DNA from 3 places in the Pseudomonas sp. MUP55 genome. Region 3 is predicted to be linked to each of the others. Evidence: riboswitches for the same ligand, from Rfam matches in the RefSeq annotation. Region 3 holds a riboswitch; each other region holds the start of a gene.

What was found. A riboswitch is a leader RNA that binds a small molecule or an ion and turns the genes downstream of it on or off. The one in region 3 is predicted to bind cobalamin.
Region 1: it holds a riboswitch for cobalamin, as region 3 does, so the genes downstream of both, SC318_RS17425 (ABC transporter substrate-binding protein) here and cobO (cob(I)yrinic acid a,c-diamide adenosyltransferase) in region 3, are expected to answer to the same signal.
Region 2: it holds a riboswitch for cobalamin, as region 3 does, so the genes downstream of both, cobW (cobalamin biosynthesis protein CobW) here and cobO (cob(I)yrinic acid a,c-diamide adenosyltransferase) in region 3, are expected to answer to the same signal.

The regions. Positions count from the first base shown of each region.
Region 1 is NZ_CP138214.1:3,871,761-3,882,204, forward strand. It holds gene uvrB (excinuclease ABC subunit UvrB) at 1-49, opposite strand, end outside; gene SC318_RS17390 (amino acid aminotransferase) at 392-1,588, shown strand; gene SC318_RS17395 (hypothetical protein) at 1,689-1,898, shown strand; gene ptrR (putrescine utilization regulator PtrR) at 2,006-2,878, opposite strand; gene SC318_RS17405 (aldehyde dehydrogenase family protein) at 2,984-4,375, shown strand; gene SC318_RS17410 (protealysin inhibitor emfourin) at 4,461-4,763, opposite strand; gene SC318_RS17415 (M4 family metallopeptidase) at 4,792-5,853, opposite strand; gene SC318_RS17420 (DNA/RNA non-specific endonuclease) at 5,987-6,916, shown strand; cobalamin riboswitch at 6,954-7,148, shown strand; gene SC318_RS17425 (ABC transporter substrate-binding protein) at 7,263-8,273, shown strand; gene SC318_RS17430 (FecCD family ABC transporter permease) at 8,270-9,274, shown strand; gene SC318_RS17435 (ABC transporter ATP-binding protein) at 9,271-10,035, shown strand; gene SC318_RS17440 (GNAT family N-acetyltransferase) at 10,187-10,444, opposite strand, start outside.
Region 2 is NZ_CP138214.1:2,647,774-2,658,217, reverse strand. It holds gene cobN (cobaltochelatase subunit CobN) at 1-2,454, opposite strand, end outside; gene cobW (cobalamin biosynthesis protein CobW) at 2,458-3,519, opposite strand; cobalamin riboswitch at 3,612-3,812, opposite strand; gene SC318_RS11920 (hypothetical protein) at 4,197-4,778, shown strand; cobalamin riboswitch at 4,876-5,077, shown strand; gene SC318_RS11915 (CbtB domain-containing protein) at 5,174-5,362, shown strand; gene SC318_RS11910 (CbtA family protein) at 5,374-6,078, shown strand; gene SC318_RS11905 (cobalamin biosynthesis protein) at 6,075-6,497, shown strand; gene cobM (precorrin-4 C(11)-methyltransferase) at 6,536-7,285, shown strand; gene nfuA (Fe-S biogenesis protein NfuA) at 7,397-7,981, opposite strand; gene SC318_RS11890 (fatty acid cis/trans isomerase) at 8,076-10,382, opposite strand.
Region 3 is NZ_CP138214.1:4,197,496-4,207,939, reverse strand. It holds gene SC318_RS18865 (DUF2066 domain-containing protein) at 285-1,325, shown strand; gene SC318_RS18860 (AI-2E family transporter) at 1,378-2,451, shown strand; gene hda (DnaA regulatory inactivator Hda) at 2,656-3,360, shown strand; gene SC318_RS18850 (C40 family peptidase) at 3,573-4,202, shown strand; gene SC318_RS18845 (C40 family peptidase) at 4,347-4,886, shown strand; gene SC318_RS18840 (PQQ-dependent sugar dehydrogenase) at 5,021-6,334, opposite strand; cobalamin riboswitch at 6,434-6,669, shown strand; gene cobO (cob(I)yrinic acid a,c-diamide adenosyltransferase) at 6,749-7,360, shown strand; partial or broken gene SC318_RS18830 (cobyrinate a,c-diamide synthase) at 7,357-8,727, shown strand; gene bluB (5,6-dimethylbenzimidazole synthase) at 8,907-9,557, shown strand; gene cbiB (adenosylcobinamide-phosphate synthase CbiB) at 9,554-10,444, shown strand, end outside.

The DNA.
Region 1 (10,444 bases), 330 kb from region 3:
GTTGATCGCCGGCGGGTTCAAAACGGGTGACGAGCTGGAAATCCGACATAACGTACCTCGTGTGGTCACCCCAGACTCAACACCGCCAGGGACGAAATAGCTCAGCAACCGGCGAATAGTCATCGCAGGCTGCAGGAAAAAACCATGATAGCCGTAGTAGTGGTGACGAATGTGACCGGTTTCAAGGCAATCGTCCTACCTGCCGTCCGAGTCAATATTGCAATAAGACTAACGGTCGGCAAATAAACCGAAAAACTTGGCCGAAAAGCCATTTCGGCTGTCGCCCTCAGCCGTCATGGCCTCTATACTAGCTCCCCGTTTGTGCACCGCTCTAGTGCAACCGGCTGGAGCGCGACACGTCCCTCCCTTCCCCCATAGAGCTGCCGCAAAAATGAGCCTGTTCTCCGCTGTCGAAATGGCACCACGCGATCCAATCCTGGGCCTCAACGAAGCATTCAACGCTGATACACGAACCACCAAGGTCAACCTTGGCGTGGGCGTTTACTGCGACGAGGAGGGGAAGATTCCACTCTTGCGTGCCGTTGCCGAAGCGGAAGCCATTCGCGTGGCGCAACATGCAGCCCGTGGCTACTTGCCGATTGACGGCATCGCCGCCTACGACAAGGCCGTGCAAACCCTGCTGTTCGGTGCCGAGTCGCCGCTGCTCGAAGCCAACCGTGTGGTGACCGTGCAGGCCGTGGGTGGCACCGGTGCGCTGAAGATCGGTGCCGACTTCCTCAAGCAGCTGCTGCCCGACGCCGTCGTCGCCATCAGCGACCCAAGCTGGGAAAACCACCGCGCGCTGTTCGAAACCGCCGGTTTCCCGGTGCAGAACTACCGCTACTACGACGCCGCTACGCACGACGTCAACCGTGCCGGCCTGCTCGACGACCTCAACGCCCTGCCGCCACAGTCCATCGTGGTGCTGCACGCCTGCTGCCATAACCCGACCGGCGTCGACCTGAGCCCGGCCGACTGGCAGAACGTGCTGGACGTGGTCAAGGCCAGGAACCTGGTGCCATTCCTCGACATGGCCTACCAGGGCTTTGGCGACGGCATCCAGGAAGACGCCGCCGCTGTGCGCCTGTTCGCGGAGTCGGGCCTGACCTTCTTTGTATCCAGCTCGTTCTCCAAGTCGTTCTCCCTGTATGGCGAACGCGTGGGCGCGTTGTCCATCGTCAGCGACTCCAAGGAAGAAAGCGCGCGCATCCTGTCCCAGGTCAAGCGTGTGATCCGTACCAACTACTCCAACCCGCCGACTCACGGTGCGGCGATCGTTGCAGCGGTGCTGAACAACCCTGAGCTGCGCGCCCAGTGGGAAGCGGAACTGGCCGAAATGCGCCTGCGCATCCGCGGCATGCGCGAGCAGATGGTGGCCGAACTGGCCAAAGCTGCTCCCCACCACGACTTCAGCTTCGTCGGGCGTCAACGCGGAATGTTTTCCTACTCCGGCCTGAGCGTTGAGCAAGTCACCCGGTTGCGCAGCGAGTTTGGTATCTACGCACTGGACACCGGGCGTATCTGCGTGGCGGCACTGAACCAGTCGAACATTGGCGCAGTGACCAAAGCCATCGTTCAGGTGCTGTAAACCTGCCGGCGTCATATAAGGGGGAAGCCAATGGCTTCCCCCTTTTTGTTGGCGAACCCACTAGACTGGACACCAACTGCCCTCTTGCTGCGAGAACCCTATGAGAAACGATGACCTGGACCTGCGCGCCGATCGCGACGAACTGCACGACTACGCCCCGCGTGCGCCCCAGGCCAAGCGCCAGAAAAGCCTGGTGCTGCAAGTGGCGCTGGGGGTGTTCCTCGGTGGCCTGGCGTTGTGGCTGGTGCAATTGGGCGCGACTGCAATCATGGCCAAGCTGGCCATGGGCACTCTGCAATTTGGCGGCTGATGAAGATCAAAATGTGGGAGGGGGCTTGCCCCCGATGGCGGCAATCCAGCCAGTATTTCGGTAACTGACACACCGCTATTGGGGGCAAGCCCCCTCCCACATTGGACCTATGGCGCTACCAAGCCGCGTTCCTCCAGCAGTTTTACGAAGCTGCTCAAACTCTGCGACACCGTGCCCCTGCGCCAGATCAGCCAGGTGTTCAACACACGGTAGCTGTCTGCCAGCGGCCACACGCTCACCGCCGCAAACCCCGGCATGCTTTCCAGCATGCTGCGCGGCATCAACGCCAGCCCTGCCCCCGCGCTGACGCACGCGAGCATGCCGTGGTAGGACTCGATCTCGAAGATCTTGCCCGGCATTGCGCCGTCCTGTGAGAACCAGCGCTCAAAGTGGTGCCGGTAGGAGCAGTTCGAGCGAAAGGTGTAGATATTCTCGCCATTCACCTCTCGCCCCCGCGTGATCGGCGCGTGGTGCAGTGGGGCAATCACCACCATTTCTTCCTCGAACACCGCCACGCCTTCCAGGGTGGAATGCAGCACCGGGCCATCGACAAAGGCCGCCGTCAGACGCCCGGACAGCACGCCTTCGATCATCGTGCCCGACGGCCCGGTGCTCAGGTCCAGCTCGACCTTGGTGTGCTTCTGGTTATACGCCGCCAGCAACGCGGGAATACGCACCGCCGCGGTACTTTCCAGCGAGCCCAGGGCAAACGCACCCTGGGGCTCCTCCCCCGCCACCGTTGCGCGGGCTTCCTGTACCAGATCGAGAATACGTCGCGCATAGCCGAGGAAATTCCACCCGGCCGGTGACAGGCGCAGGCGACTCTTCTCACGAATGAATAACTCCACGCCCAGATCCTGCTCCAGTTGCTTGATACGCGTGGTCAGGTTCGACGGCACGCGGTGAATCAACTGCGCGGCGGCGCTGATGCTGCCTTGTTCGGCAACCGCCTTGAAAATTTCCAGTTGCACCAGGTCCAAGTCATTCTCCAATCGTGAATGTATCGCTTAATATTATTCAGTTTCCAGAAAAGGTACAGCGCCGTACGCTGGGCTCCATTCCAGTCACCCCAGCAGGACAATGCCATGAACGCTATTTCGCACCAGACCCACGCGTTGTCGATCAACCCGGCCAACGGCGAAACCGTCGCCAGCTACGCGTATGAAAGCCCATCGCTGCTGGATGCCGCGCTCAACCGTTCCACCGCTGCCTTCCGCACCTGGCGCCGCCAACCCGTCGGCCAGCGCGCCGAATTGCTGTTGGCCCTGGCCAGCGCCCTGCGCGACCAGGCCGAAGCCATGGCACAGATGATCACCCTGGAAATGGGCAAACCGATCGCCCAGGCCCGCGCCGAAATCGAAAAATGCGCCCAGCTCAGCGAGTGGTACGCAGCGCACGGCCCCGCCATGCTCGCGCCGGAGCCGACGCTGGTGGACAACGGCAGCGCCCAGATCGAATACCGCCCGCTGGGGCCGATCCTTGCCGTGATGCCGTGGAATTTCCCGGTATGGCAAGTGCTGCGCGGCGCCGTACCGACCATGCTCGCCGGCAACACCTACGTGCTTAAACATGCGCCAAACGTGATGGGCAGCGCCTACCTGATGCAGCAGGCGTTCCACAAGGCCGGCTTCGCTGAAGGCTTGTTCGAGGTGATCAACGTCACCACCGAGGGTGTGTCCAGCGCCATCGCCGACCCACGCATCGCCGCCGTCACCCTCACCGGCAGCGTGCGCGCCGGGATCGCCATCGGCTCCCAGGCCGGTGCAGCCTTGAAGAAATGCGTGCTGGAACTGGGCGGCTCCGATCCGTTCATCGTGCTCAACGACGCCGACCTCGACGCAGCCGTACAGGCCGCGCTGATCGGCCGCTTCCAGAACAGCGGCCAAGTCTGTGCCGCCGCCAAGCGCCTGATCATCGAAGCCGGGGTGGTCGAAGCCTTTACCGCCAAGTTCCTCGAAGCCAGCCGCAACCTGGTGATGGGCGACCCGACCTCGGCGACCACCTACATCGGCCCCATGGCGCGTTTCGACCTGCGTGATGAACTGCACGGTCAGGTCCAGTCCACCCTCGAAGAAGGCGCGACCCTGCTGTTGGGCGGCAATAAAGTCGCAGGCGCAGGCAACTATTACGAGCCCACCGTGCTGGCTGACGTCACCGACCAGATGACCTCGTTCAAGCAGGAACTGTTCGGCCCTGTTGCGTCCATCATCACCGCCCGCGACGCCGACCATGCGGTGGCATTGGCCAACGACAGCGAATTCGGCCTGACCGCAAGTATCTTCACCACCGACCCGGCGAAAGCGCGGGACATCGCCAACCAGCTGGAAACCGGCGGCATCTTCGTCAACGCGTTCAGCGTCTCCGACCCTCGGGTGGCGTTTGGTGGCATCAAGAAAAGCGGGTTCGGACGCGAACTGTCGCACTTCGGCGTACGCGAATTCTGCAATGCGCAGACGGTATGGCTGGATCGTAAATAAACAGCCCTGGCGTCAACACACATCAAATGTGGGAGGGGGCTTGCCCCCTCCCACATTTGGACCCAGACAGCCCTGAAGGGCCGTATCAACAGCGGATATGCCGCCGCACGCACTGCACCAGCCCATCCAATGCCTGCGGCTTTACCGGCGCCAGGACGCACACCGTGTGTTCACGCTCGCCTTCGGTCACGGTGAGCGTGTAATGCACCTGGCTCGGATTGCCGGAGGGCCGGGTGCTTTGGGGCAACTGGAAAAACTTCGACTCCGCGATCAGTTGCCGCAACTCCTGCTGATCCTGCTCGGGCAGGGCATCGAGCTCGACGCTGCGAGGCTGGGCCAGGCCCGGAAAGTACGCCGGGCCGCCGTTTTCCTTGATCGAGATTCGCATCGCTGTTCCTCACCGCCGTGGCGGATTGTCAGACGTTAATGCCCACTGCTTTCCAACCTTCCTTAACGGCTTTCTGCTCATCCTTGTTCGCGCCATACAGACGCCCGGCCACATCGTACGTGATGCGTGCAAAACGCAGAAACCCCGAATTCGGCCGCAATCGCGCGTCGCGCAAGGCGTCATACCAGATGCGCCCGGCCCGCTCCCAGGCAAAGCCGCCGATCCGGGTCGCGACCTGATAGAACGCATGGTTGGGGATGCCGGAATTGATATGCACGCCGCCATTGTCGTCATAGGTTTGCACAAAGTCATCCATGTGCCCCGGCTGAGGGTCCTTGCCCAGCAACGTGTCGTCAAACGCGGTGCCGGGTGCCTTCATCGAGCGCAGCGCGGTGCCTTTGATTTTTTTCGTGAACAGCCCCTTGCCGATCAGCCAGTCGGCGTCTTCAGCTTTCTGCTGCAACGCATACTGTTTGATCAATGAACCGAACACGTCCGACAGCGACTCGTTCAACGCCCCGGACTGGTTGAAATACATCAGCTTGGCTTCATCCTCGGTAACCCCATGGGCCAATTCATGGCCAATCACGTCGAGTGCCACGGTGAAGCGGTTGAACAGCTGCTGGTCGCCGTCGCCAAATACCATCTGGGTCGAATTCCAGAACGCGTTGTTGTAGTCCTGGCCGAAGTGCACCGTGGCATCCAGGGCCATGCCGGCATCGTCGATGGAATTGCGGTCGAATACCTGGTCGAAAAAGTCGAAGGTCGCGCCCAGGCCGTCATAGGCCTCGTCCACCGCGGCATCACCGCTGGCTGGCTGGCCTTCGCCGCGGATCAGCTTGCCCGGCAGGCTGTCGCTGTTTTCGGCACTGTAGATCGAGCGCTGTTTCACGGCACCCGCGGCCAGCGCCATGCGGGCTGGACCCTTGGCGGGGACGGCGACCATGCGCAACGAGCGGAACGTACTGTCCTTGGCGCGCGTGCGCAGCGCGACCTCCCGTTGGGCTTTATCGCCGTGGCGCGCGATCTGGTCGAGCATGTACGGCGGGATCAGGCAGAAAATCGGGTTGCGCTGTTGGCGAACACACATAAGCTGGCTCCTTTTTGGCGTGTGGTGAACGGCCGGTTAACGGTTTCAGGATAGACCCGAGTCTGCCGCCTTGGCTAAATTGTCATGAAAAGATGTTGCAGTCGTGTTTATCCCAAACCATCAGGAGTACCCCATGCCGGCACGTACCGTCAAAATCGACCTGGCCTGGCGCCCAAGGCTGGCGGACCTTCGCCCCGTGGTCACGCCGAGCCCCTCCCTGCTGGACGCCAGGGCCGCAACGCCACGCGTCACCTCAGCCAAGGACCTGCAAGACCGGCGCGGTTACGCCGAAGATTTTCTTGGCAGCTTTGGCGTGCCCTGGCCCACGCTTGACCCGGCCCTGGCGGGCGACGCCCAGCCCGGGCGCCTGGATTACACGCACTTTTCCATCAGCATGTCGCGTTCCCGCCGGCTGGCCCTGTATGTAGGCGTCAACATCGACGGCGCAAAGCATGTGGACATCGTGCGCAGCAATGACAGCTGGGCCTACGATGGCCGCCTGCCCATCGACGCCCAGGTGGGAGAAGACCTGTACGCCGGCAATGGTCTTGACCGTGGCCACCTGGTGCGGCGCCAGGACCCCAACTGGGGCGACGACGCGAACACTGCCAATGGCGACACCTTCCACTTCACCAACTGCTCGCCGCAGATGACCGGCTTCAACCAGAAGACCTGGCTGGAACTGGAGGATTACATTCTCGACAACACCCAGCGCTGGAAAGCCCGCGCCAGCGTATTTACCGGCCCGGTGTTCGCCGACGACGACCGCCTGTACCGTGGCGTGAAAATCCCCAAGGCGTTCTGGAAAGTCGTGGCCTACCTCAGCGACGACGGCAAACCCTCGGCCAGCGCCTACATGATCGACCAGAGCCGCGAACTGGGCCAACTGGACCTGGTGTTCGGCCCGCTCAGGACCTACCAGCGCAGCGTGATTCAGATCGAACAGTTGACCGGCATCCGCTTCGGCAACCTGGCCGACTACGACGGCTTCAGCAACGAAGAGCGCGCCACGGGAACGCGCATCGAAGCGTTGATCCGCGGGCCTGGAGATATCCGCCTGTGACCGGCGTCACTTCAACCTCCCTCTCAAGGGCCGAATCAACTACCATAGCGCCGCCGGTTCCCCCACGGGACTAATAGGGAATTCGAAACGCCGCCCGCGACGTCAATCGAAACTGCCCCCGCAACTGTAGATGCCGAGCCTGCTCCCCACTGCCACTGGACGTTGTCCGGGAAGGCTGGAGCATGGCGACGACGCATCAGTCAGGAGACCTGCCGGCCCAGTGACTGACTAACCGGCGGGGTGTCCGGGAAGGCCATCCTTGCCCTGCCCGGCCGGCAGCGTTCGTGGGTGTATTTCCGTACCGTACCGCCCCTGCTTCACCTACGGTTCAAACGGAGATTGCCCCATGCTGCCACGCGTTACGGCCCTGATCATCGGCCTGGGTTGCTGTGCCCTGGCACACGCGGCGCCTACCCACTACCCGCTGACGCTGGAAAACTGCGGCAGCCACGTCACGTTTGCGCAAGCGCCAGCGCGCAGCGTGACCATCGGCCAGGCCGCCACCGAGATGCTGTATGCGTTGGGCGTTGGCGATAAAGTGGTCGGCACCTCGCTGTGGTTCAACGATGTTTTGCCACAGTACAAAGCGCAGAACGACAGCATCGAGCGCCTGGCCAATAACGAGCCGAGCTTCGAAGCGGTGATCGCCAAGCGCCCGCAGCTGGTGGCCGCCGAGCTGGAATGGGTGGTCGGCCCCCAAGGCGTGGTGGGCACCCGCGAGCAGTTTCATGAGCTGAACATCCCCACCTACCTGCTACCGTCGGACTGCGAAGCCAAGGACAATCGCGTAGGCGCCGACGGCACGCGGCTGGAAGCGTTCCGTATCGAGACGATCTACAAGAGCCTCAGCCAACTGGCCGAGATCTTCGACGTGCAAGCTCGCGGCCAACAGCTTACCGACGAACTCAAGGCGCGCCTGGCCAAGTCCATTGCCACCGTGCAGCGCAAAGGTTTGAAGCAGGCCAGCGCGCTGGTGTGGTTTTCCAGCGCCGAGATGGCCAGCGATCCATACGTGGCGGGCCACAAAGGCGTTCCCGAATTCATGCTGCAAACCCTGGGCCTGCGCAACGTGGTGCAGTCCGATGAAGAATGGCCCGCCGTTGGCTGGGAAACCATCGCCAAGGCCAACCCCACCTTCCTGGTAATTGCGCGCATGGACCGTCGCCGCTATCCCGCCGACGACCATGAAAAGAAACTGGCCTTCCTGCGCAGCGACCCGGTGACCCGCAACATGGACGCGGTGAAACACAACCGCATCATCATCCTCGACGCCCTGGCGCTGCAGGCCAGCCTGCGCACCTTCGACGGCCTTGAACAACTGTCTGCCGCCATCGACAGCTACGACCTGCCGCAATGATACGAACCCTGCTCGCCCTCACGCTGCTGCTGATCGCCCTGCTCGCCGGGGTGGCCATCGGCGAAACCGCCATCTCGCCGCAGGTGGTGCTCCAGGTGCTCGCCAACAAACTCTGGGCGGCCGGCTACGTGCTGGACCCCATCGATGAAGGCGTGGTGTGGAATTACCGTCTGACCCGCGCCCTGGTGGCCGGCGCCTGTGGTGCGGGCCTGGCCACGTGTGGGGTCATCCTGCAGTCGTTGTTGCGTAATCCGTTGGCCGATCCGTACCTGTTGGGCATCAGCGCCGGCGCTTCGACCGGTGCGGTGCTGATTGCGTTGATCGGCGTGGGCGGCGGTTTGATTTCGTTGTCGGCCGGCGCATTCGTCGGCGCCATGGCCGCGTTCGCGCTGGTGATTCTGTTGGCGCGGGCCAGCGGCTCGTCCAGCGGCACCGGGCAGATTATCCTGGCTGGCATCGCCGGCTCGCAGCTGTTCAATGCGCTCACCGCGTTCCTGATCACCAAATCCGCCAGCTCCGAACAGGCGCGCGGCATCATGTTCTGGCTGCTGGGCAACCTCAGCGGCGTGCGCTGGCCGGCGGTGTGGCTGGCGGTGCCGGTGGCGTTGATGGGGCTGGTGGTGTGCCTGTGGCACCGGCGCGCGCTGGATGCGTTTACCTTCGGCACCGATTCAGCGGCCTCCGTTGGTATTCCGGTGCGGCGCGTGCAGTTTGTGCTGGTGGGCTGCGCGGCGGTGGTGACGGCGGTGATGGTGTCGATTGTCGGCTCCATTGGCTTTGTCGGACTGGTGATTCCCCATGCCGCACGCCTGATACTCGGCACCGGGCACTCGCGTTTGCTGCCCGCCAGCGCCCTGGGCGGCGCGTTGTTTCTGATCGCCGCCGATGTGCTGTCACGCACCCTGATCAAAGGCCAAGTGATTCCGGTGGGTGTGGTCACCGCACTGGTCGGCGCGCCGGTGTTTGCGCTGATCCTGATCGGCCGGAGAAATGCGCGATGAGTGTATTAAGTTGCAACGGGCTGGGCTTCAGGGTGCGTGAGGCTGAGCTGTTGCGTGACATTAACCTGCAGGTGGAGTCGGGTGAAACCCTGGGCATCGTCGGGCCAAACGGGTCGGGCAAGTCGACCCTGCTCAAGTTGCTCGCGGGGTTGCGTACGCCGGCCAACGGCGAGGTACGCCTGGGCGACCAGCGTTTAGGCGACTTGTCCCGTCGCGCCATCGCGCGGCAAGTGGCCGTGGTGGAGCAACAGGCCGATACCGACGACGCCATCCGCGTGTTCGATGCCGTTGCCCTGGGCCGCACGCCGTGGCTGTCGGCACTGAGCCCCTGGTCGCAGGAACATGACGCCATCGTGCGCCAGGCCCTGCACGACGTGGACGCCACCCACCTGAGCCATCGCGCCTGGCGCAGCCTCTCCGGCGGCGAACGCCAGCGCGTGCACATCGCCCGCGCGCTGGCGCAGCGGCCGCAGATTCTGCTGCTGGACGAGCCGACCAACCACTTGGACATCCAGCACCAACTGACCATTCTCAAAGGCGTGCAGGCGCTACCGGTCACTACCTTGATTGCCCTGCACGATCTCAACCAGGCGCTGACCTGTGATCGCCTGGCCGTGCTCGACCGTGGACGGTTGGTGGCGCTGGGCACGCCGCTGCAGGTACTGACGCCGCAGCGGCTACAGGAGACATTCGGGGTGCAGGGCCATTACCTGACAGATCCGTTTGACGGTGCAAAAATCCTGCGCCTGCGCTCCAACTGACGCCTGGAGCAGATCATCGAGCAGATCGTTCCCACGCTCTGCGTGGGAATGCCGCCTGTGACGCTCCGCGTCCCGCAAACCGCTGGGTGACGCAGAGCGTCACGGGCGGCTTTCCCACGCGGGAGCGTGGGAACGATCAGACGCAAGGATCTTACATAGCCCGATGCATGTGCGTGGTCTGCCACACCGGATCCGTCTCGACGTCCACTACCTCAAACCCTTGCCGTCGCCAGAAATCAATTGCCCCAGGCAGAAACGGGTGGGTGTGCAAGTAGACCATCTCCACGCCATCGGCCCGTGCCAGCAGCTCCAGCGAACGGTATAACTCACCCGCCAGGCCGAAGCGACGCCATGCGGGGAGTACGTACAGGCGCACCACTTCCACCGTCTTGAGCCCCTGGTAATTCAA
Region 2 (10,444 bases), 1.5 Mb from region 3:
CAGACGCGGCGCCACCACCATGCGCAGGCTCTCGACCACGGCCTTGACGTCCTCCCAGCCGGGTTCTTCCAGCTGTTCCAGCGGCCCCTCCAATGCCCGCTCGATCAGGCGCGCCGCGTAGAGTTCCAGACGCTCGCGGGTGTCACCGGCGGTGCGCCACAACTGCGCGTCGAGGGTGCGCAACACCTCGGGCCGACGCCCGGTCCACGGCTCGGCGAGCGCGCAGTCCAGGGGGTCGAAACCCAGCTCGAAGGCCTTGGCCAGCACCCGCAACAGGCTTGACTGCCCGCCACGGCCATCGCCACGGGGAATGCGCAGCAAGGCCAGCAAGGTGTCGATACGCAAGCGCCCCGCCGGCGACTCGCCGAAGATATGCAGGCCGTCGCGGATCTGCGATTCCTTCAGGTCACACAGGTAGGTGTCCAGGCGCGGCAACCAGATGTCGGCATCGGCATCGCCGTCCAGCTCGAGCTCCTGGTCGATCTGGGTTTCGCGCACCAGTTTGAGAATGTCTTTCTGCAGTTCGAGCGCGCGGCGCGGGTCGAGCAATTGCGCTTCGTAGTATTCGTCGGCCAGCAGTTCCAGGTTGCGCAGCGGGCCATAGGTTTCGGCGCGGGTCAGGGGCGGCATCAGGTGGTCGATGATCACCGCCTGGGTGCGACGCTTGGCCTGGGCGCCCTCGCCCGGGTCGTTGACGATAAACGGGTAGATATTCGGCAGCGGCCCGAGCAGCGCATCCGGCCAGCAATGTTCCGACAGCCCCACACCCTTGCCCGGCAGCCATTCGAGGTTGCCGTGCTTGCCCACGTGGATCAGCGCGTGGGCGCCGTAGGTATGGCGCAGCCAGAAGTAGAACGCCAGATAACCATGGGGCGGCACCAGGTCGGGGTCGTGATACACCGCACTCGGGTCGACCTGATAGCCACGCGCCGGCTGGATACCGACGAAGGTCTCGCCCAGGCGCAGGCCGGCGATCATCAGCCGGCCGTCGCGGCACATCGGGTCCTGCTGCGGAGCGCCCCAACGCTCGAGCACCGCCTGGCGATTGGCTTCAGGCAGGCGCTGGAACATGGCGTCGTAGTCGTCCAGGCCCAGGCTCTGATGACAGGGGCGCTGGTCGAGGCTGTCCAGGTCATTGGTGACGCCGCCCAGCAATGCATGGATCAAGGCCGTGCCGCTGTCCGGCAAGATGGCGGGCACGGGATAGCCTTCGGCCTGCAGCGCACGCAGGATGTTCAGCGCCGCCGCCGGCGTGTCCAGGCCCACGCCATTGCCGATACGGCCATCGCGGGTGGGGTAATTGGCCAGGATCAAGCCAACGCGTTTGTGCGCATTCGACACCCGCGCCAGCTCGACCCAGCGGCGCGCCAGTTCGGCGACAAAATCCATGCGTTCGGGCACGGCGCGGTAGCACACCACGTCCGACTGGCTGCGCTCACTGCGCCAGGCCAGGTCCTTGAAGCTGATCGGCCGGCTGATGATGCGCCCGTCCAGCTCCGGCAAAGCAATGTGCATCGCCAGGTCGCGCGGGCCCAGGCCTTGCGCGCTGGCCTCCCAGCCGGGCTGGTTGTCCTGCGCGCAGATCGCCTGAATCACCGGGATGTTGCGGCGAAACGGGCGCAGATGCGGCGCTTCGGGACTGGACTGGGCAAAGCCGGTGGTGTTGAGAATCACCGCCGCCTGCACGTCATCCAGCAGGTCCTCGACCACCGCCAGGCAGCCTGGCTCCTTCAAGCTGGCCACCGCGATCGGCAACGGGTTAAGACCGGCCGCTTGCAAACGCTGGCAGAACACATCGATAAACCCGGTATTGGCCGCCTGCAAATGCGAGCGGTAGAACAGCACCGCCGCCACCGGGCAATCGGCGCGCCAATCGGCTTGCCAGTTTGCAAGCTGGGCGTTGGCGGTATGCGGATGGTAGATCGAGGTGCGCGGCAAGCTTTGCGGCTCAGCCCAGGCATAGTCGCGCCCCAGGTAGCCGCTGGCCAGGCAGCGATAGAAATCCAGCGCATTCCCCAACCCACCTTGGCGCAGGAACTGCCACAGGCGGTCACGCTCGGGTGCACCGACGCTACTCAGGCCGCTGAGTTCCGGGTCCGGGCGATCATCCCCCGGGACCAGGATGAGCGTTACGCCGCGCTCGGCCAACGCCTTCAGGCGCTCGATGCCGTAGCGCCAGTAACCGATGCCGCCATGCAGCGAAATCAGGATTACCTTGGCGTGGCGCAACACCTCGTCGACGTACAGGTCGACTGAGGCATGGTTCTGCACTTGCATCGGGTTGGCCAGGCGAAAACTGGGGTAATCCTCGGGCAACTGCCGCGCTGCCTCGGCAAGCAGCGCCAGGCTGGAGTCGCCGCTGCACAGGACCACCAGCTCGGCGGGGGTTTGTCCAAGGTCGGCGATATTGTCGTCCGCGACGAAGCCGCCGGGCTGGGTCCTGAGCAGGTGCATGGGTCAGGCGCTGAGGGCGGCGCGCAGTTGCGCTTCAAGGCCGGCCGCGTCAAGCGCCTGGCCGATCAGCACCAGGCGCGTGGTGCGCGCTTCATCGGCGCCCCAGGCGCGGTCGAAATGCTTGTCGAAACGCGTGCCCACGCCCTGGATCAGCAGGCGCATCGGTTTGCCTGGAATGGCGGCGAAGCCTTTGACGCGCAGGATGCCGTGCTGCACCACCAGTTGCGTCAGGGCGTCGAGCAACAGGGCTTCGTCGGCTTGCGGCAGGTCGATGGAGATGGAGTCGAAGGCGTCGTGGTCGTGGTCATCCTCACCGTCGTGGTGATGGTCGTGATGGCTGTGGCGGGCGTCGATATGTTCTTCGGAGCCGGCGCCCAGGCCGATCAGCACGTCCAGAGGCACGCGTCCGCTGCTGGCTTCGATGACCTTGACCGCCGGCGGCAGCTCCTCGGCCACTTCCAGGCGCACACGGGCCAGGTCTTCGGCGCTGATCAGGTCGGCCTTGTTGAGGATCACCAGGTCGGCGCTGGCCAGTTGGTCGGCAAACAGCTCGTGCAGTGGCGATTCATGGTCCAGGTTCGGGTCGAGCTTGCGCTGGGCGTCGACCTGGTCCGGGAACGCGGCGAAGGTGCCGGCAGCCACGGCCGGGCTGTCGACCACGGTAATCACGGCGTCGACGGTGCAGGCATTGCGGATTTCCGGCCACTGGAAAGCCTGGACCAGCGGCTTGGGCAGCGCCAGGCCCGAGGTTTCGATAAGGATATGGTCAAGGTCGCCACGGCGGGCCACCAGTTCGCGCATCACCGGGAAGAATTCTTCCTGCACGGTGCAGCACAGGCAACCGTTGGCCAATTCGTACACACGGCCGTTGGCTTCTTCTTCGGTACAGCCGATGGAGCACTGTTTGAGGATTTCACCGTCAATGCCCAGCTCGCCGAACTCATTGACGATCACCGCAATGCGGCGGCCCTGGGCGTTGTCGAGCATATGGCGCAGCAGCGTGGTTTTGCCCGAACCGAGAAAACCGGTAACGATGGTGACGGGGAGTTTGGCCAGTGTTTTCATCGGATGCCCTTTGGGGCGGGCATACGGGACGATAGGCCCTGCGACGGCGCGCAGCAGCAGATTTCGTCACCGGATCACCCCGCCCGGTTGAATTGAAAAATCGTTTGCGAGGCAGGTCTCCTGGCTTGGGGCTTGCGGGTCTTGCGACCGGCGCTGGCTGCGCCTTCCCGCCGTATCGGCAGTGGCGTGGCAGTCAGTTGAACCCTTCACAGTTGCGGGGGCAGCCGCGGCTTGAACCGCGTTCCCTTCTTAGCTTCGACCTGGGCCGAAGAACCTCGAGCGAGCAAGGCTACGCAGTGCGGGGCAACAGGTCAACGTGATGAGGTTTGCGATGACGTAATTTGAAGTATTGCCTTGCGCTGGGTTACTGCCCGTGAAACAGCGGACATCGGGGCTGACGTATTAATTTGAGTATTTTCTCGAAGGCCCGCCAGGAACCCTTTGCCGACCAGCGCCACACAGATATCGCGTAGCCAAGAACATCGCCGATCCGAACACGTGCAGCGTCACATGAGTGGGCGAACTTAACTTATATCACCTGAGAATCAGACATGTTTGTTACCCCAGACACTACCCTGCTCCCCCCGCCGCAACTAAACGAAACATCGCGTGCGTCTGCACTGCACTTGTCGGCCGCGCCCCCGCGGCCTTATGAATCCTTGACTGATCAGATGCTGATGAAAGCATTGTTGCCTCACGCCAAGGTACTTGACCCCTATCACAACAGCGCCGTTACGTACCACGACCTCAAACGACTGTCAGAAGAAGGCATACAACCAAATGGTCAGCGTGCCACATCAGACCTGATTGCCTTGGTCCACGAATTACTGCAACGCGACGAGCTGACAAGTGACCTCGACATAGCGTCCGGTGCCGGGTACCAAAATGGCACGATAAAACTGGATTCAATGGCCAGGACAGCAGGCGATTTTTCCAGTGCCAGCGATCACCAACTGCTCCTGGCGGCTGGGAAATACCATAAAGCGTTTGATTCAACTGGCAACGGTTACGTAAATTTCAATGAGCTGAAACAAGCAGCAGGATTAGTACACAGTGATCGGTACTTTTCCGACGAAGCAAAAAGCGTCGCCAGCACACTATTGAACCGCCCGGAACTTCTTAAAAAGCTGGATATTGGTGTTGGCTTCCTGGGATTTGCAGGCAAGGAAGACCAACGGTATGACCTGGACAATCTAAAGTATCTAACACGCAACGCTTCACAAGAATTCAATCATCCCTTCAAAAGCCGCACAGACTGACAGGGCTACCAACACGGGTTACGTATGCCCCGTTGTGTTTATCGTGATGAAGCCAGGTCACTCACCTGATTTGACTCGTCTGAGCTGCTCATGGTCTTCTACACACCTTGTTTCGGGTGCCCTTCACAGGGTGAAACGGGAAACCGGTGAGTCACGCGTTGTGACGAGTCCGGTGCTGCCCCCGCAACGGTAAGCGAGCGAAGCGTCAAATCCACTGTGCCTGTGCATGGGAAGGAGATGCTTGAAAGGCCCAGTGCCCCTCGCAAGCCCGGAGACCGGCCCGAAAATTTCAGATAACAAACCCGCGGTGGGCGGGCGCTGTTCATAACCCTGCGTGCCCGGCTCGCGGGGTTTTCATGCGCTCGTTTCCCGCAAGTACCTGAAAGGGACGCGCCATGTCGATCATCAGCAGCACTTCGCCCACTTCCAGCAACGCCTCCACGCTGAGCCAACGCCTGAGCGCCGCAATCGGGGCATCGATCCTCGGTGCGTGCCTGGTGTACTTTGCCGGCTTCTCGCATATCGAGGCGGTGCACAACGCCGCCCATGATACCCGCCACAGCGCCGCGTTCCCGTGCCACTGAGGGCTGCCGAGATGATCAAGCATATTGCGCAAACCGCAGGTTTCACCGGCTTGCTGGCCGCGCTGCTGCTGACCCTGCTGCAAAGCTTTTGGGTGGCGCCGCTGATTTTGCAGGCAGAGGCATTCGAACAGACTCCGGCGACCACACAGGCGGTGCATGAACACACGGCCGATACCGCCGCGCATACCCATGATGCCGCGGCCTGGGAGCCCGAGAACGGCTGGCAGCGCGTGCTGTCGACCACCGGTGGCAACCTGGTGGTGGCGGTCGGTTTTGCCCTGATGCTGGCCGGGCTCTATACGCTGCGCCCGCCGACCCGCACCGCCCAGGGATTGCTGTGGGGACTGGCCGGTTACGCCACCTTTGTGCTCGCTCCTACCTTGGGCCTGCCCCCGGAACTGCCAGGCACCGCCGCTGCCGACCTGGCCCAGCGTCAGATCTGGTGGGTTGGCGCTGCCGCCTCGACCGCCGCCGGGATTGCGTTGCTGGTGTTCGGGCGCAGCTGGCTGCTCAAAGTGCTGGGCGTGGCGATTCTAGTGGTGCCCCATGTGATCGGCGCACCACAACCCGAAGTGCATTCGATGCTGGCCCCGCAAGCCCTCGAAGTCCAGTTCAAGATCGCTTCACAGCTGACCAATGTTGCATTCTGGTTGGCGCTGGGCTTGTTCAGTGCCTGGCTGTTCCGCCGTCAGCGCGACGACCAATACCCGGCATGAGCCTGGTTGTCGGCCTGGGCTGTCGGCGCGGCTGTGATGCTCGCGCCCTGCTGGAGCTGGTTGACAACGCCCTGGGCGAAGCAGGTGCTGACCGCCAGCACATCGGCGCATTGGCAACCATTGAGCAAAAAAAGCATGAGCCAGGGCTTTTGGCACTGGCTCAGGTACTAAACGTGCCGCTGCTGTGGTTCAGTGCCGCGCGCCTGAGCGCTTATGAACACCGCCTGAGCCATAAATCGGCCGTCGCCTTTGCCCATACGCAGTGTTACGGGGTTGCCGAGAGCGCCGCACTGGCGGCGGCCGAACAGCTCGGCAACCCCACTGCCCCGCTGCTGGTCACTCGCCGCAAGAGCGCACAGGCCACCGTTGCATTGGCTTGCGTGGGCTGCAACGCGGATAATCACCGCATCCGATCTTGAGCACTGTTCATGCTCACGCGATTCAACAGGAAGATTGCATGACCGTTTATTTCATCGGCGCCGGCCCCGGCGACCCGGAACTGATCACCGTCAAAGGCCAACGGCTGATCCGCAGCTGCCCGGTGATCATCTACGCCGGCTCGCTGGTACCCGCCGCTGTGCTGGAAGGTCATCAGGCGCAGCAGGTGGTCAACAGCGCACAATTGCACCTGGAACAGATCATCGAGCTGATCAAGACGGCCCATGCCGCAGGCCAGGACGTTGCGCGGGTTCACTCCGGCGACCCCAGCCTGTACGGGGCAATTGGCGAGCAGATCCGTCATTTGCGTGAATTGAATATCCCTTTCCAGATCATTCCGGGGGTCACCGCGGTAGCGGCTTGCGCTGCGCTGCTGGAAACCGAATTGACCCTGCCGGATATCGCCCAGAGCGTGATATTGACCCGTTACGCCGACAAGACAAGCATGCCCGCCGGTGAGGACTTCGACAGCCTGGCGCGGCACGGCACCACCATGGCGATTCACCTGGGGGTCAATCATCTGGACACAATCGTCGCCCGGCTGCTGCCGCATTATGGTACCGACTGCCCGATTGCCGTGGTGCACAGGGCGACCTGGCCGGATCAGGATTGGGCCATTGGCACGATGGGTGACATCGTCGGCAAGGTTGAGGCAAAGGGCTTCAGGCGCACCGCATTGATCCTGGTGGGTCGCGTGTTGACCAACGACAGTTTCAGCGAGTCATCGCTTTACCGTGCCGGTCACGCTCACCTTTATCGTCCCGAATAAACATCAGCACGCTAGATTCTTTATCAGGAAAATGGCGTAATTCGTTGAATTTAAAGCAATAAAAAACGGCGCTCACGGTGCGCCGTTTTTTGTTCGCAGTGAACGCCTTACTCAGTAGTAGGCGTTTTCTTTCTGCGTGTGGTCAGTCACGTCACGTACGCCTTTGAGCTCAGGAATGCGCTCAAGCAGGGTGCGCTCGATGCCTTCACGCAAGGTTACGTCCGCCTGGCCGCAGCCCTGGCAGCCGCCACCGAATTTCAGCACCGCGATACCGTCTTCAACCACATCGATCAGACTGACCTGACCGCCGTGGCTGGCCAGCCCCGGGTTGATCTCGGTTTGCAGGTAGTAGTTGATGCGCTCGTTGACCGGGCTGTCGGCGTTGACGTTCGGCACCTTGGCGTTCGGTGCCTTGATGGTCAACTGGCCGCCCATGCGGTCGGTGGCGTAGTCGACCACGGCGTCGTCAAGGAAGGCTTCGCTGAAGGCATCGATGTACGCGGTGAAGCTTTTGAGCCCCAGGGCGGTGTCTTCAGGCTTCTCTTCACCAGGCTTGCAGTAGGCAATGCAGGTCTCGGCGTACTGGGTGCCGGGCTGGGTGATAAAGACGCGGATGCCGATACCTGGGGTGTTCTGCTTGGACAGCAGGTCAGCCAGGTAATCGTGGGCGGCGTCGGTAATGGTTATGGCAGTCATGGAAACTCCTCACAGGCTTGCCGGCAGTTTACGCCAAATTATTACACAGGTACAAAGTCCTAGTGTTTTTGTCGGAAAAGCCCAACTGACGCCGTCAGAGGTTTTCATAGCGATTCATATCCAGCACGCCCTCTTCTACCGGCGTCGTTTCGCGGATGTACTGCGAAAGGTCATGAAAATACTGCCAGAACTGCGGATGACTGCGGCGCACACCCCAACGATCAACGATTTTCTCAAAACCCTCGGCGTCCTTGGCGCCTTCCATCGCCGCCACAAACGCCGGCACCTGCTGCGCGGGCACATTGAACATGAAATTCGGGTAGCTGCTGAGCACCCCCGGATAGATCGTCAGCGTGTCCAGCCCCGGCTGATAGCGATACGCCTCACCCAGCAGGAACGCCACGTTGCTGTGGGCGCGGTTGCGCAACAGGCTGTAGACCATGCGCTTGCCGCCGGGGGTCTCGATCCGCAGCATGGTGGCTTCGGGCAACTGGTCGATCACCTTGAGGCCCGCCGCCGGGCGCGAGGTCAGGCGACTCAGTGCTTGCTCGGCGTCTTGCAGCGCCGGGTCGATGCCGTCACGGGAGCAGAACGCGCCGGTGCAGCGGTTGATCGGGTCGGGGCTGGCATTGAGTTGGCCGTAGCGGGTCAGCAATTGATTGGCGAAGTCGCGCTTGGGGTCTTTCTCGCTCAGATGCAGACCGCTGGGCTTGCTGTCGTCAATCGCCTCGTAATCCAGCCACAGTTTGAGCTTGCCGCTGTTCTGGTACCAGTCGTCCATAAAGTCTTCGCGGGTGTCGGCGGGCATCAGGCGCAGGAAGTTCTGCTCGGCACCGTTACGGATCAAGTCGAAGTACAAGCGGGTCTGGGCCTGGTGGGACACGTTGCCGAACACGTCAAAGTTCACCGCCAATTGGTAATAGGTGCGCTCCAACAGCGGATAGTCGAACAGCCACATGGTCTGCGGCACTTCACCGATCAAACCCTTGGTCACCGAGGCGCTGTCAAAGTGACGGAAGATGCTCAGCAAGGCGTTGTCGTTGCCCGCCCACAGCGTGGCCCAACTCGGTGGCGGCAGGTCGGCATAATTGTCACGGCGCAGCGCTTCGTACTGGTTGCGCTTGTCGCGATACGCCAGCCACAGGTTCAGCACGCTGCCCACGTCGTCATTCTGCCCAGGCATCGCCAGCAGCGGCGTGGCCTGGCCGCGATACCGTGCATCGGTGATGTACAGGTCGTGGTCCGGGTCCTGGAACAAGGTCCAGAAGTTATCGCGAATCACATCCGTCGCAATCTGCCCGCGGCACACCGGGCCGCGTATGAAGGTACGCACGAAGTATTCGGCGTTATCGAGCATGAACTGGTAACGCGCCTTGGCCGGGATGGCTTCAAAGGTGGCGAACGGGTTGGCCCGACTGCCGGGGCCATAGCCCGGCAAGGCGGTCACTTGCCAGTCACCGGCGTAGAACAGCGCCTTGATGCGCGCCAGTTTCGCGGCGCTGAACGGGTAAGTGATGTGGGTTTTGTGCACGATCACGCCCTGCACCGGCCACAGGCGGTAGTACACCCGGGTGCCGGGGTCGTCGTTGGGGCGACGCGTGGCGATCAGGTCGATGGGCTGTCCGCTTGGCGTGCGCGAGCGAACCCATTGAAAGTAGTGCCCCGGCTCACCGTTTTCGAAATAGATGTGGGCGAGGAACAAATGTTCGAACAGCCAGCGCGCCACCAGACTTTCGCGGGCGCCCGCCTGGTTGAACAGGGTTTCCCACTGCTGTACCTGCAGGGCTTCCTTGGCGCTTGGCGCCAGGCTCTGCTCGTCAAGCGGCGCGCCGGAAGCCAGCCAGCGTTGCAGCGTCTGGTACTGCGGGTCGGTCAGGCCAGTGACAGCCAGCGGCATGCCCTCCTTGGGATGGCTGCCCGCGTAAGCATTGAACTCGCCGGGGGCCGCGCACAGGTTGGCGCGGTTCAAGCCCAGCACAATCTCGTCGGGCAGCTTGGCATTGGGTTGCAACGGCGCGTTATGGCCCAGTTCCAGCATGCGCGCCATCAGCGCCGCCTGGCTGCCCTGGGCGTCCAGTACCGAATAGAAGCCCTTCTGCTGCCAGGCCTGCTTGCCGAACGCGTCGTAGAACAAACGGGTGGTGGGCGTGGCCGTGCTGCGCTCGCCGTCATACACCGGCATTTTGCTTGCACCCCGCGCAGCGCCCTCGGCGCTGCCCAGGTTGAGCTGGCAGGCCGAGTCGTAGCAGGCGTGGCAGGCCACGCACTTCTCGGTGAAGATCGGCTGAATATCGCGTGTATAGGAAATCGCCTGAGCGGGACGGTTTGCCGGCACAACTTGCGCCTGCGCTGTACTGGCTATCAAGGCCAGGACGGCGCTGACGATCAAACGAAGTGACATGTATCCGGTCCCGATTCAAGGTATGCGGTGCTGAAAGTGGCGGTGATTCTACCGGGCCATGA
Region 3 (10,444 bases):
GTAAAAGGCCCAGCCGTTGACGGTCTGCGAAGGCGCGCGATTTTATCAGGCTTGAGGGGCAGCGGCCATCCTCGGGCCGACGGGCAGGGCATATGAGCTTAAAAAAAACCGAATCGGGCCGGTAATGGAGCGTATTAAGGTATAGCCTTGAACCCGCTATCGTTGTGACAGCATTAAACTTACCCAGACCTGTGAATGTTTTACCGGTCGCTGTGTCACAGCCTTGCCAAACCGAGTTCACGCGGTCTGTTCCAGCCGCTAAATTTGTCGTTCGGGAATCTTCCATGCGTCTGTGTAAATTCTTTTTTGTAGGCTGCTTGTCATTGGTCAGCCTGGCGAGTCATGCCGAAACCCTCAATGGCCTCTATCAAGTTCTCGAACCGGTCAGCAGCCAGTCGCCCCAGGAGCGCGACCAGGCCACTCAGCGCGCCGTGCAGACCCTGGTCATCCGCTTGACCGGTGATGCCAAGGCCGCCGAGGGCCCAGGCCTGGCGGCGATCCGCAAGGATCCGCAACAAATCATCAGCCAATACGGCTACGACGCCGGCCCGCCGGAAAGCCTGCAGGTGGATTTCGACCCGGTCAGCACCGATCGCGCCTTGCGTGACGCCGGGCTGGCGATCTGGGGCAGCAATCGACCCTCAATCCTCGGCTGGTGGCTGAACGACTCTACCGAAGGCAGCAGCCTGGTCGGTGACGGACAGGCGGTGGCTCAAGCGCTGCGCCGGGCGGCCCAGCACCGAGGCTTGCCGCTGCGCCTGCCGCTGGGTGATCTGGACGAACAGGTGGTCGCCACCGCGCCAAACCTGGAAAGTGCCGACGCCACGCCGTTGCGCGCGGCCTCCGAACGCTACGGCGCCGATGCGTTGCTGGCGGTGCATGCGCGCCAGGAAGGCAACCAGTGGCAGGCCAAATGGCGCCTGTGGCTGGGTGATAAAACCGAGCAGGGCAGCGTCCAGGGCGCTGACACTGGCGCGGTCGCCGATGCCGTATTGCTCGCGGTCAGCCAGAAGCTCGCGCCGCGTTTTGCGGTCAAGCCGGGGGTCAGCGCCGAACAGTTGCTTGAGGTGCAAGGCATGACTCTGGAGCGTTACGCCGTGCTGGGCCGTCTGCTGGAGCCCTTTGGTGGTCAGCCGCAGCGGGTCGATGGCAGTCGCATTGTGTATCGCGTCAATGGCAGCGCCGATCAGTTGCGTACCCAGTTGAGCCTGGCCAAGTTGCAGGAGGTGCCGGCCGGCGAACCTGCCGCCCAGCAGCCAGCGGCCGATGGCGCTCAACCGGTCGCCGCGCCTGAACCCCAGGCGCAGTTACGTTTTCGTTGGTAAGTGGCCTTCCTTCTATATAGAAGCGGCAAGTCAATAACAGAGGAAGTGGTTTATGGCGGATACGCGTCGTTGGGTGTGGCTTGGCGGGATTGTCCTGCTGTGCGTTTTTGTGTTCTTGCTGCATTCGATCCTGACGCCGTTTCTGGTTGCGTTGCTGCTCGCCTATCTGTTCGATCCCGTGGTGGATCGCCTGGAGAAAGCTGGCCTGTCGCGAACCTTGGGTGTGGTCGCGGTGTTTGCCTTGTTCACCTTGATCATTACCGCGCTGGTGCTGGTGCTGGTGCCGATGCTGGCCAAGCAGCTGTATCGGCTGTACGAACTGGCGCCACAGATGCTCGATTGGTTGCAGCACACGGCCATGCCGTGGGCCCAGGCCAAGCTGGGGCTGTCGGACGGGTTCTGGAAGTTCGACAAGGTCAAGGCGGCGATCAGCGAACACATGGACAAGACCACCGATATCGTCGGTGTGGTGCTCAGCCAGGCCACCGCTTCGAGCCTGGCACTGATCGGCTGGCTGACCAACCTGGTGCTGATCCCGGTGGTGGCGTTCTACTTGCTGCGTGACTGGGACATCATGGTGGCCAAGATCCGCAGCTTGCTGCCGCGCGACCGTGAGGAACGCATCGTGTCCCTGGCGGGCGAGTGTCATGAGGTGCTGGGCGCGTTCGTGCGCGGGCAATTGCTGGTGATGCTGGCGCTGGGCATCATCTATGCCGCCGGCTTGATGGCGATCGGCCTGGAGCTGGGCTTGTTGATCGGCCTGATCGCCGGCCTGGCGGCAATCGTGCCTTACATGGGCTTCGTGATCGGCATCGGTGCGGCGCTGGTGGCGGGGCTGTTCCAGTTCGGCGGTGACCTGTACCCGATGCTGGGGATTGTCGCGGTGTTCATGGTCGGCCAGGCGCTGGAAGGCATGGTGCTGACGCCGCTGCTGGTGGGAGACCGCATCGGCCTGCATCCGGTGGCGGTGATTTTTGCGATCCTGGCGGGCGGTGAGTTGTTCGGCTTTACCGGCATCCTGCTGGCGCTGCCGGTGGCGGCGGTGATCATGGTGCTGGTGCGGCATGTGCACGATTTGTACAAGGATTCGGACGTGTACACGGGGGTTGAAGACCCCGACCTGTAATCGCGATAACGCAAACCCGGCCCATGGCCGGGTTTGTTGTTTAAGGGGAGGGGGGCGTCAAACAATCCACGTAAACCTGCAAGTTAACGCAAACCTTTGATTTTGCTTGCGGTCTGCTGCATTGTGCACCCAGCGCCACGAGTATAAACTTTGCAAACTTTACACAGAGGCCACTCACGGTTCGATGGGAGCCGTTCAGTCAGCATGAAACCGATTCAGCTGCCCCTAGGTGTGCGTCTGCGTGACGACGCTACCTTTATCAACTACTACCCAGGCGCCAATGCCGCTGCACTCGGCTATGTCGAGCGCCTCTGCGAAGCCGACGCCGGGTGGACTGAAAGCCTGATCTATCTGTGGGGCAAGCATGGCGTAGGGCGTACCCACTTGCTGCAGGCCGCATGCCTGCGCTTCGAGCAAATGGGCGAGCCGGCGGTCTACCTGCCCCTGGCTGAGCTGATGGACCATGGTGTCGGCATCTTCGACAACCTCGAACAATACGAACTGGTGTGTCTGGACGATCTGCAGGCCATCGCGGGCAAGGCCGATTGGGAAGAGGCGCTGTTTCATCTGTTCAACCGCCTGCGTGACAGTGGGCGGCGCCTGCTGATCGCCGCGTCGACGTCGCCCCGCGAGCTGCCGGTGAAGCTGGCCGACCTCAAGTCGCGCCTGACGCTGGCGCTGATCTTCCAGATGCGCCCGTTGTCCGACGAGGACAAGTTACGCGCCCTGCAACTGCGCGCCTCGCGTCGCGGCCTGCACCTGACCGACGAAGTCGGCCACTTCATCCTCACCCGTGGCACACGCAGCATGAGCGCGCTGTTCGACTTGCTCGAACAACTCGACCAGGCCTCGTTGCAGGCCCAGCGCAAGCTCACCATTCCCTTTCTCAAGGAAACCCTCGGCTGGTAGCCAGCCCTTGTATTTCAAGGCCTGGGCAAATTCCAGGCGCCAGAAAACCTGCGTTTTGGCCGGTTTGGCCACGCAAGCGGCGGGTATCAGGGATTGAGGGCTTAGATGGCATAGTCCAAACGAGAAGTCACAAAGAACTCGATTGAATTTGCAAATCGATGTGATAGAGGGCATAGTCTCGCCTTCTTTACACATCAGCCACGGTCGTGCCCATGCTAAATCGCTTCGCACCCCTCGTGCCTCTCGCACTCGTTACCCTGTTGTTTGGTTGCGCCTCCCACCCCCAGCAGGTGGCAGAGCAGCAAAAACCACAGGTTCAAAATCAGGCTAAATTCGTTGCTGCACAGTCTGCTTCTGTTTATGAAGAAGAGCTGGCAACCGAAAAAGAACTCACCGATTTCTCCGGCAGCAAGCCTTACCAGCTGCCTGTTCTGGCCGACAGCATTCTCGAACGCGGCATGTCCCTGATCGGTACCCGTTACCGTTTCGGCGGCACTTCCGAAGCCGGTTTCGACTGCAGCGGTTTTATCGGCTACCTGTTTCGTGAAGAGGCCGGCATGAACCTGCCGCGCTCCACTCGCGAAATGATCAACGTGAAAGCACCGTTGGTCGCGCGCAACAACCTCAAGCCTGGTGATCTGCTTTTCTTTAGTACGGCCGGTCGCGGTCGTGTCAGCCACGCCGGTATCTACTTGGGTGATAACCAGTTTATCCACTCCAGCAGCCGTCGCAGTGGTGGTGTTCGGGTCGATAACCTGGGCGACAGCTACTGGAGCAAAACCTTTATCGAAGCCAAGCGTGCACTCGCCATGGCCCCGTCTACGGTTACCGCCAGTAAGTAAAGTTAAAGTGATACTTGAAGTTTGACGTGTAAGCGCTAGAATCCCTGGACATTGTTGTAATCCGTTCGCGCGAGCTTTGCTTGCGCGTTCTGGTTTTCAGCGTTCGGCAGCGAAAGCCGCATCCAGATCAGGATTGTTCTGCCCATGTCGACCTCGGCCCGCCTCATTCTGCTTGTTTGCGCCGCGCTGCTCAGCGCCTGCGCAAGCCGTCCACCGCCGCCCGCGCCCGTCGCAGCCAAGCCTAAGCCGGTGTTCAACTATTCCACCCAGAATTTCTCGCCTGCGGCTGAAGACGTGCTCTTCCGCGCGCTGGGCCTGGTCGGCACGCCTTACCGTTGGGGCGGCAATACGCCGGACTCGGGGTTTGATTGCAGTGGCCTGATTGGCTTTGTCTACCGCGACGCGGCCGGCATCTCTCTGCCACGTACCACCCGCGAGCTGATCGTGATGCGCGCCCAGGACGTGAGCGAGCAAAACCTGCAAACCGGTGACCTGTTGTTCTTTGCCACCGGCGGTGGTTCGCGGGTGAGCCATGCAGGGATCTATGTGGGTGAGGGGCGTTTTGTGCATGCTCCGCAGACCGGCGGTACGGTGAAGCTGGATACCTTGTCAAAGGCGTATTGGCAGAATGCCTACCTGAGCGCCAAGCGGGTGTTGCCGGCAAACCTGGCGCGAAATCCCTGAACAAACCACCAATCCAAATGTGGGAGGGGGCTTGCTCCCGATAGCGCAGTATCAGTCACAGTATCTGTGCCTGACACACTGCTATCGGGGGCAAGCCCCCTCCCACATTGGTTTTGTATCGGCCCAGGGAATCTTTACTTGGCAGCAGACACCCGCCATACCTTATTCCCCACGTCATCAGCCACCAGCAAAGCGCCTTGCTGATCGACCACCACGCCCACCGGCCGGCCCATGGCGTTCTCATCCTTGTCGAGGAACCCGGTCAGGACATCCACCGGCTGGCCCTTGGGTTGTCCGCCTTCGAACGGCACGAAGATCACTTTATAGCCACTGTGCGGCTTGCGATTCCATGAACCATGCTGGCCAATGAACGCGCCGTTGGCGAACTGCGCCGGGAGTTTGTTGCCTTGGGCGAATGTCAGCCCCAGCGACGCGGTATGAGGGCCTACCGCGTAGTCCGGCGCAATGGCTTGCGCGACCAGCTCCGGGCTCTGCGGGCTGACGCGCACATCCACATGTTGCCCGTAGTAGCTGAAGGGCCAACCGTAGAATGCGCCATCCTTGACCGAGGTGATGTAGTCCGGCACCAGGTCACTGCCGATTTCATCGCGCTCGTTCACCGCCGTCCACAATTTGCCACTCTGCGGTTCCCATGCCATGCCGTTGGGGTTGCGCAGGCCGGAGGCGAAAATCCGATGCTGGCCTGTGGCGCGGTCGACTTCCCAGATCGCCGCCCGGCCTTCTTCGGCTTTAAGGCCGTTCTCGCCGACGTTGCTGTTGGAGCCGACGCTGACATACAGCTTGCTGCCATCCCGGCTGGCAATCACGTTTTTGGTCCAGTGATGGTTGAGGCTGCCCCCCGGTAAGTCGACGACTTTGGTGCCTGTGGCCTTGATCGCGGTTTCGCCAGACTGATAGGGGAAGCGCAGCAGCTTGTCCGAGTCCGCCACGTACAGGTCGTTGCCGACCAGCGCCATGCCGAACGGCGAGTTGAGGTTTTCCAGGAACACCGTGCGGGTTTCGGCGACGCCGTCGTGGTCCGCATCGCGCAGCAGGGTGATGCGGTTCGGGCTTGGCACTGCGGCACCCGCACGGCCCATGACCTTCTCCATCACCCAGCCGCGCACGCCCTTGCTGTCATCCGGCTTGGGCGGTGCGTTGGTCTCGGCCACCAGGATGTCGCCGTTGGGCAGCACATACAGCCAGCGCGGATGGTCCAGACCTTCTGCGAACGCAGCCACTTGGGTGCCGGCAGCGGCCGTTGGTTTGGCGCCGTCGGGCCAGCCGACAGCCGGGGCGATGTTCACGGTGGGGATCAGCGTCTCGTTCGGTTCCGGCAACGTCGGCGAGGGCCCGGTGCCATCGACCACCTGCAGGGTCGAGCTTTCTCCGCAGGCGGCGAGGGTGCCGGCCAGCGCGATCAGTAGGGCGAGTCTGTTTTTAGGCATGGTGTTCTCCTGAATACCTGTAAGGGTAGAGAAGCACATTGCCTTGATGGTTCAAGTACAGGGCCAGCTTTAATTGACGCTCCACCCCCAACCCACTAACCTTCGCGGCTTGTTCCAGGTGCTCTGTGGCGTATGCGTCAACAGAGTGAAACAGGGAAGCCGGTGAGTGAGCGCACTTGTACACAGTGCCGCCGCAATTCCGGCGCTGCCCCCGCAACGGTAAATGAGTCAAGACGCTGCCTTCTGCCACTGTATCCACACGATATGGGAAGGCGCAGCGCCGGCCTGAACGCCACTCATGAGCCCGGAGACCGGCCTGAAACATTCAACAGCATCACGGTGGGCGATGCTTGGCTGTCTGTTTTTTCTTTTTTCCTGCCCGCCGTTTTTGTCCAGCCCCAACGGAGAGCTGCCATGACCGATACCCCCGAGCGCGACGAGCGTCACCTGGCGCGTATGCTGCGCAAAAAAGCCGTGATTGACGAACGCATTGCCAATTCGCCCAATGAGTGCGGTTTGCTGCTGGTGCTGACCGGTAACGGCAAAGGCAAAAGCAGTTCGGCCTTTGGCATGTTGGCCCGGGCCATGGGGCATGGCATGCAGTGCGGTGTGGTGCAGTTCATCAAGGGCCGTAACAGCACCGGGGAGGAGTTGTTTTTCCGCCGTTTTCCCGAGCAGGTGCGCTTTCACGTGATGGGCGAAGGGTTTACCTGGGAGACCCAGGATCGCCAGCGCGATATCGCCGCCGCCGAAGCGGCCTGGGCCGTATCCCGGGCGATGCTCAATGACCCTGCCATCGGCCTGGTGGTGCTGGACGAACTGAACATCGCCCTCAAGCACGGTTACCTCGACCTGGACCAGGTGCTCAGCGACCTGCAAGCGCGGCCGCCGATGCAGCACGTGGTGGTCACCGGCCGTGGCGCCAAGCCTGAGCTGATCGAAATGGGCGATACCGTCACCGAAATGGGCATGCTCAAGCACGCGTTCCAGGCCGGTATCAAGGCTCAGAAAGGCGTCGAACTTTGAATCAGCCCCGTCATTGCCCGGCCGTATTGATCGCCGCACCGGCGTCCGGCCAAGGCAAAACCACCGTCACCGCTGCGTTGGCGCGCCTGCACCGCAACCTGGGGCGCAAGGTGCGCGTATTCAAATGCGGGCCGGACTTCCTCGACCCGATGATTCACGAACGCGCCAGCGGCGCGCCGGTGTATCAATTGGACATGTGGATGGTCGGCGAGCAGGAAAGTCGACGTCTGTTGTGGGAAGCGGCGGGGGAGGCCGACCTGATCCTGATCGAGGGCGTGATGGGCCTGTTCGACGGCACGCCGTCCAGCGCCGACCTGGCACGGCACTTCGGTGTGCCGGTGCTGGGGGTGATCGACGGCACGGCCATGGCGCAAACCTTTGGCGCGCTCGCGCTGGGGCTGGCGCGCTACCAGCCGGACCTGCCATTTGCCGGCGTGCTCGCCAATCGTGTCGGCACCTTGCGCCATGCGCAGTTGCTGGAAGGCAGCCTGACCGAAGGGTTGCGCTGGTACGGCGCGCTTTCGCGTGAAACCGGCATCGAATTGCCCAGCCGTCACTTGGGCCTGGTGCAGGCCAGCGAACTCAATGACCTCGACATGCGCCTGGACGCTGCCGCTCAGGCGTTGGGCAGCAGTTGCGAAGTCGCCCTGCCGCCGCCGGTGACCTTCGCCGCGCCGCAGGTGATCGCCGCCGAGCCGCTGCTCACCGGGGTACGCATTGCTGTGGCCCGTGACGAGGCCTTCGCGTTTACCTACGGCGCCAGTCTGGACCTGCTGCGGGCGATGGGCGCCGAGTTGAGTTTCTTTTCGCCGATCCATGACGGCGCATTGCCTGAAGCCGATAGCCTGTATCTACCTGGCGGTTACCCGGAGCTGCATCACCAGGCCCTGTCGGCAAACACACCGATGCTTGATGCCATCCGCGCTCATCATGCGGCCGGCAAGCCCTTGCTCGCCGAATGCGGCGGCATGCTGTACCTGCTTGACTCGCTCACCGACGTCGACGGCAACCGCGCCGAACTGCTGGGCCTTTTGCAGGGCGATGCGGTGATGCAAAAGAAACTGGCGGCGCTGGCGCTGCAAAGCGTCGAGTTGCCGGAAGGCACATTGCGTGGCCACACCTACCACCATTCCCTCACCAGCACCGAATGCCAGCCGATCGCCCGTGGCCTGAGCCCCAATGGCGGACGCGGCGCAGAGGCGGTTTATCGACAAGGGCGAATGACCGCTTCCTACGTGCACTTTTACTTTCCGTCCAATCCGACAGCGGTGGCCGCGCTGTTTGCGCCGGGCCCCGACACCGCTATCGGGGGCAAGCCCCCTCCCACAATTGACGGCGTTGAAACCCAATCCAATGTGGAAGGGGGCAAGTCTCCTCCCACAATTGACGGCGTTGAAACCCAATCCAATGTGGAAGGGGGCAAGTCTCCTCCCACAATTGACGGCGTTGAAACCCAATCCAATGTGGAAGGGGGCAAGCCTCCTCCCACAATTGACGGCGTTGAAACCCAATCCAATGTGGGAGGGGGCTTGCCCCCGATGACGCCATGACCGACAACGCCTTCCCCGAAGCCGACCGCCAGGCCGTCTACCGCGCCATCGCCGAACGCCGCGACATGCGCCACTTCAGCGGCGGCACCGTCGCGCCTGCATTGCTGCAGCGTCTGCTCCAGGCCGCCCACCAGGCGCCCAGTGTCGGCTTGATGCAACCGTGGCGCTTTATCCGCATCAGTGACCGTCAGTTACGGGGCCGGATTCAACAGCTGGTGGAGCAAGAGCGCATACGCACCGCCCAAGCCCTGGGCGAACGCTCCGATGAATTCATGAAGCTCAAGGTCGAAGGCATCCACGACTGCGCCGAAGTACTGGTAGCAGCCCTGATGGATGATCGCGAGCGGCATATTTTCGGCCGTCGTACGTTGCCGGAAATGGACATGGCTTCCTTGTCCTGCGCGATTCAGAACCTGTGGCTGGCGGCCCGCGTCGAGGGGTTGGGCATGGGCTGGGTTTCGCTGTTCGAACCCCAGGCCCTGGCCGACCTGCTGGGTTTGCCGGCGGGTGCCAAACCGCTGGCGGTGCTGTGCCTGGGGCCGGTCGCCGAGTTCTATCCGGCACCGATGTTGCAGCTCGAAGGCTGGACCGAGCCTCGGCCATTGAGTGACATGTTGTATGAAAACCTGTGGGGAGTGAGTCAATGAGTGTGGCCTTGCTGTGTGTCGCCGCAGTCGCGCTGGATGCGCTGCTGGGCGAACCCAGGCGCTGGCATCCGCTGGTGGCGTTCGGCAATTTTGCCGGGCGCATCGAGCAACGTTTCAATACCGGAGGCCGTGGCTGGCGCAGCCATGGCGTGACCGCGTGGTTTATCGCGGTGGTGCCGCTGACCCTGCTGGCGACTGCATTGTCCTGGGCCCCTTACATCGGCTGGGTGCTGGAGATCCTGGCGTTGTACTGCGCGCTGGGCATGCGCAGCCTGGGAGAGCATGTGATTCCGGTCGCCCAGGCCTTGCGCAGTGATGACCTGGACGAAGCGCGCAAACGCGTGAGTTATCTGGTCAGCCGCCAGACAAGCGAGCTGGACCGCACCGAAGTCGCCCGCGCTGCCACCGAGTCGGTGCTGGAAAACGGCAGCGACGCTGTGTTCGCCGCGTTGTTCTGGTTCGTGGTCGCTGGCGTGCCGGGGGTGGTGCTCTATCGCCTGAGCAACACCCTTGACGCCATGTGGGGCTATCGCAACGAGCGCTTTGAACGCTTCGGCTGGGCGGCGGCGAAGATCGACGATGGGCTCAACTATATTCCTGCACGCCTGGTGGCCTTGACCTACGCATTGCTGGGCAAGACGCGCCTGGCGCTCAAATGCTGGCGCAGCCAGGGCCCGACCTGGGACAGCCCCAACGCTGGCCCGGTAATGGCCGCTGGCGCCGGTGCGTTGGGCGTCGAACTGGGCGGCGCGGCGATTTATCACGGCGAGCTGCACCAGCGTCCACAGCTGGGCGAAGGTCCGCCGGCCGACGCTGACGCCATCGACCGAGGCTGGCAACTGGTGCAACGCGGCGTCTGGCTGTGGCTGCTGATCCTGTGCGCGGGG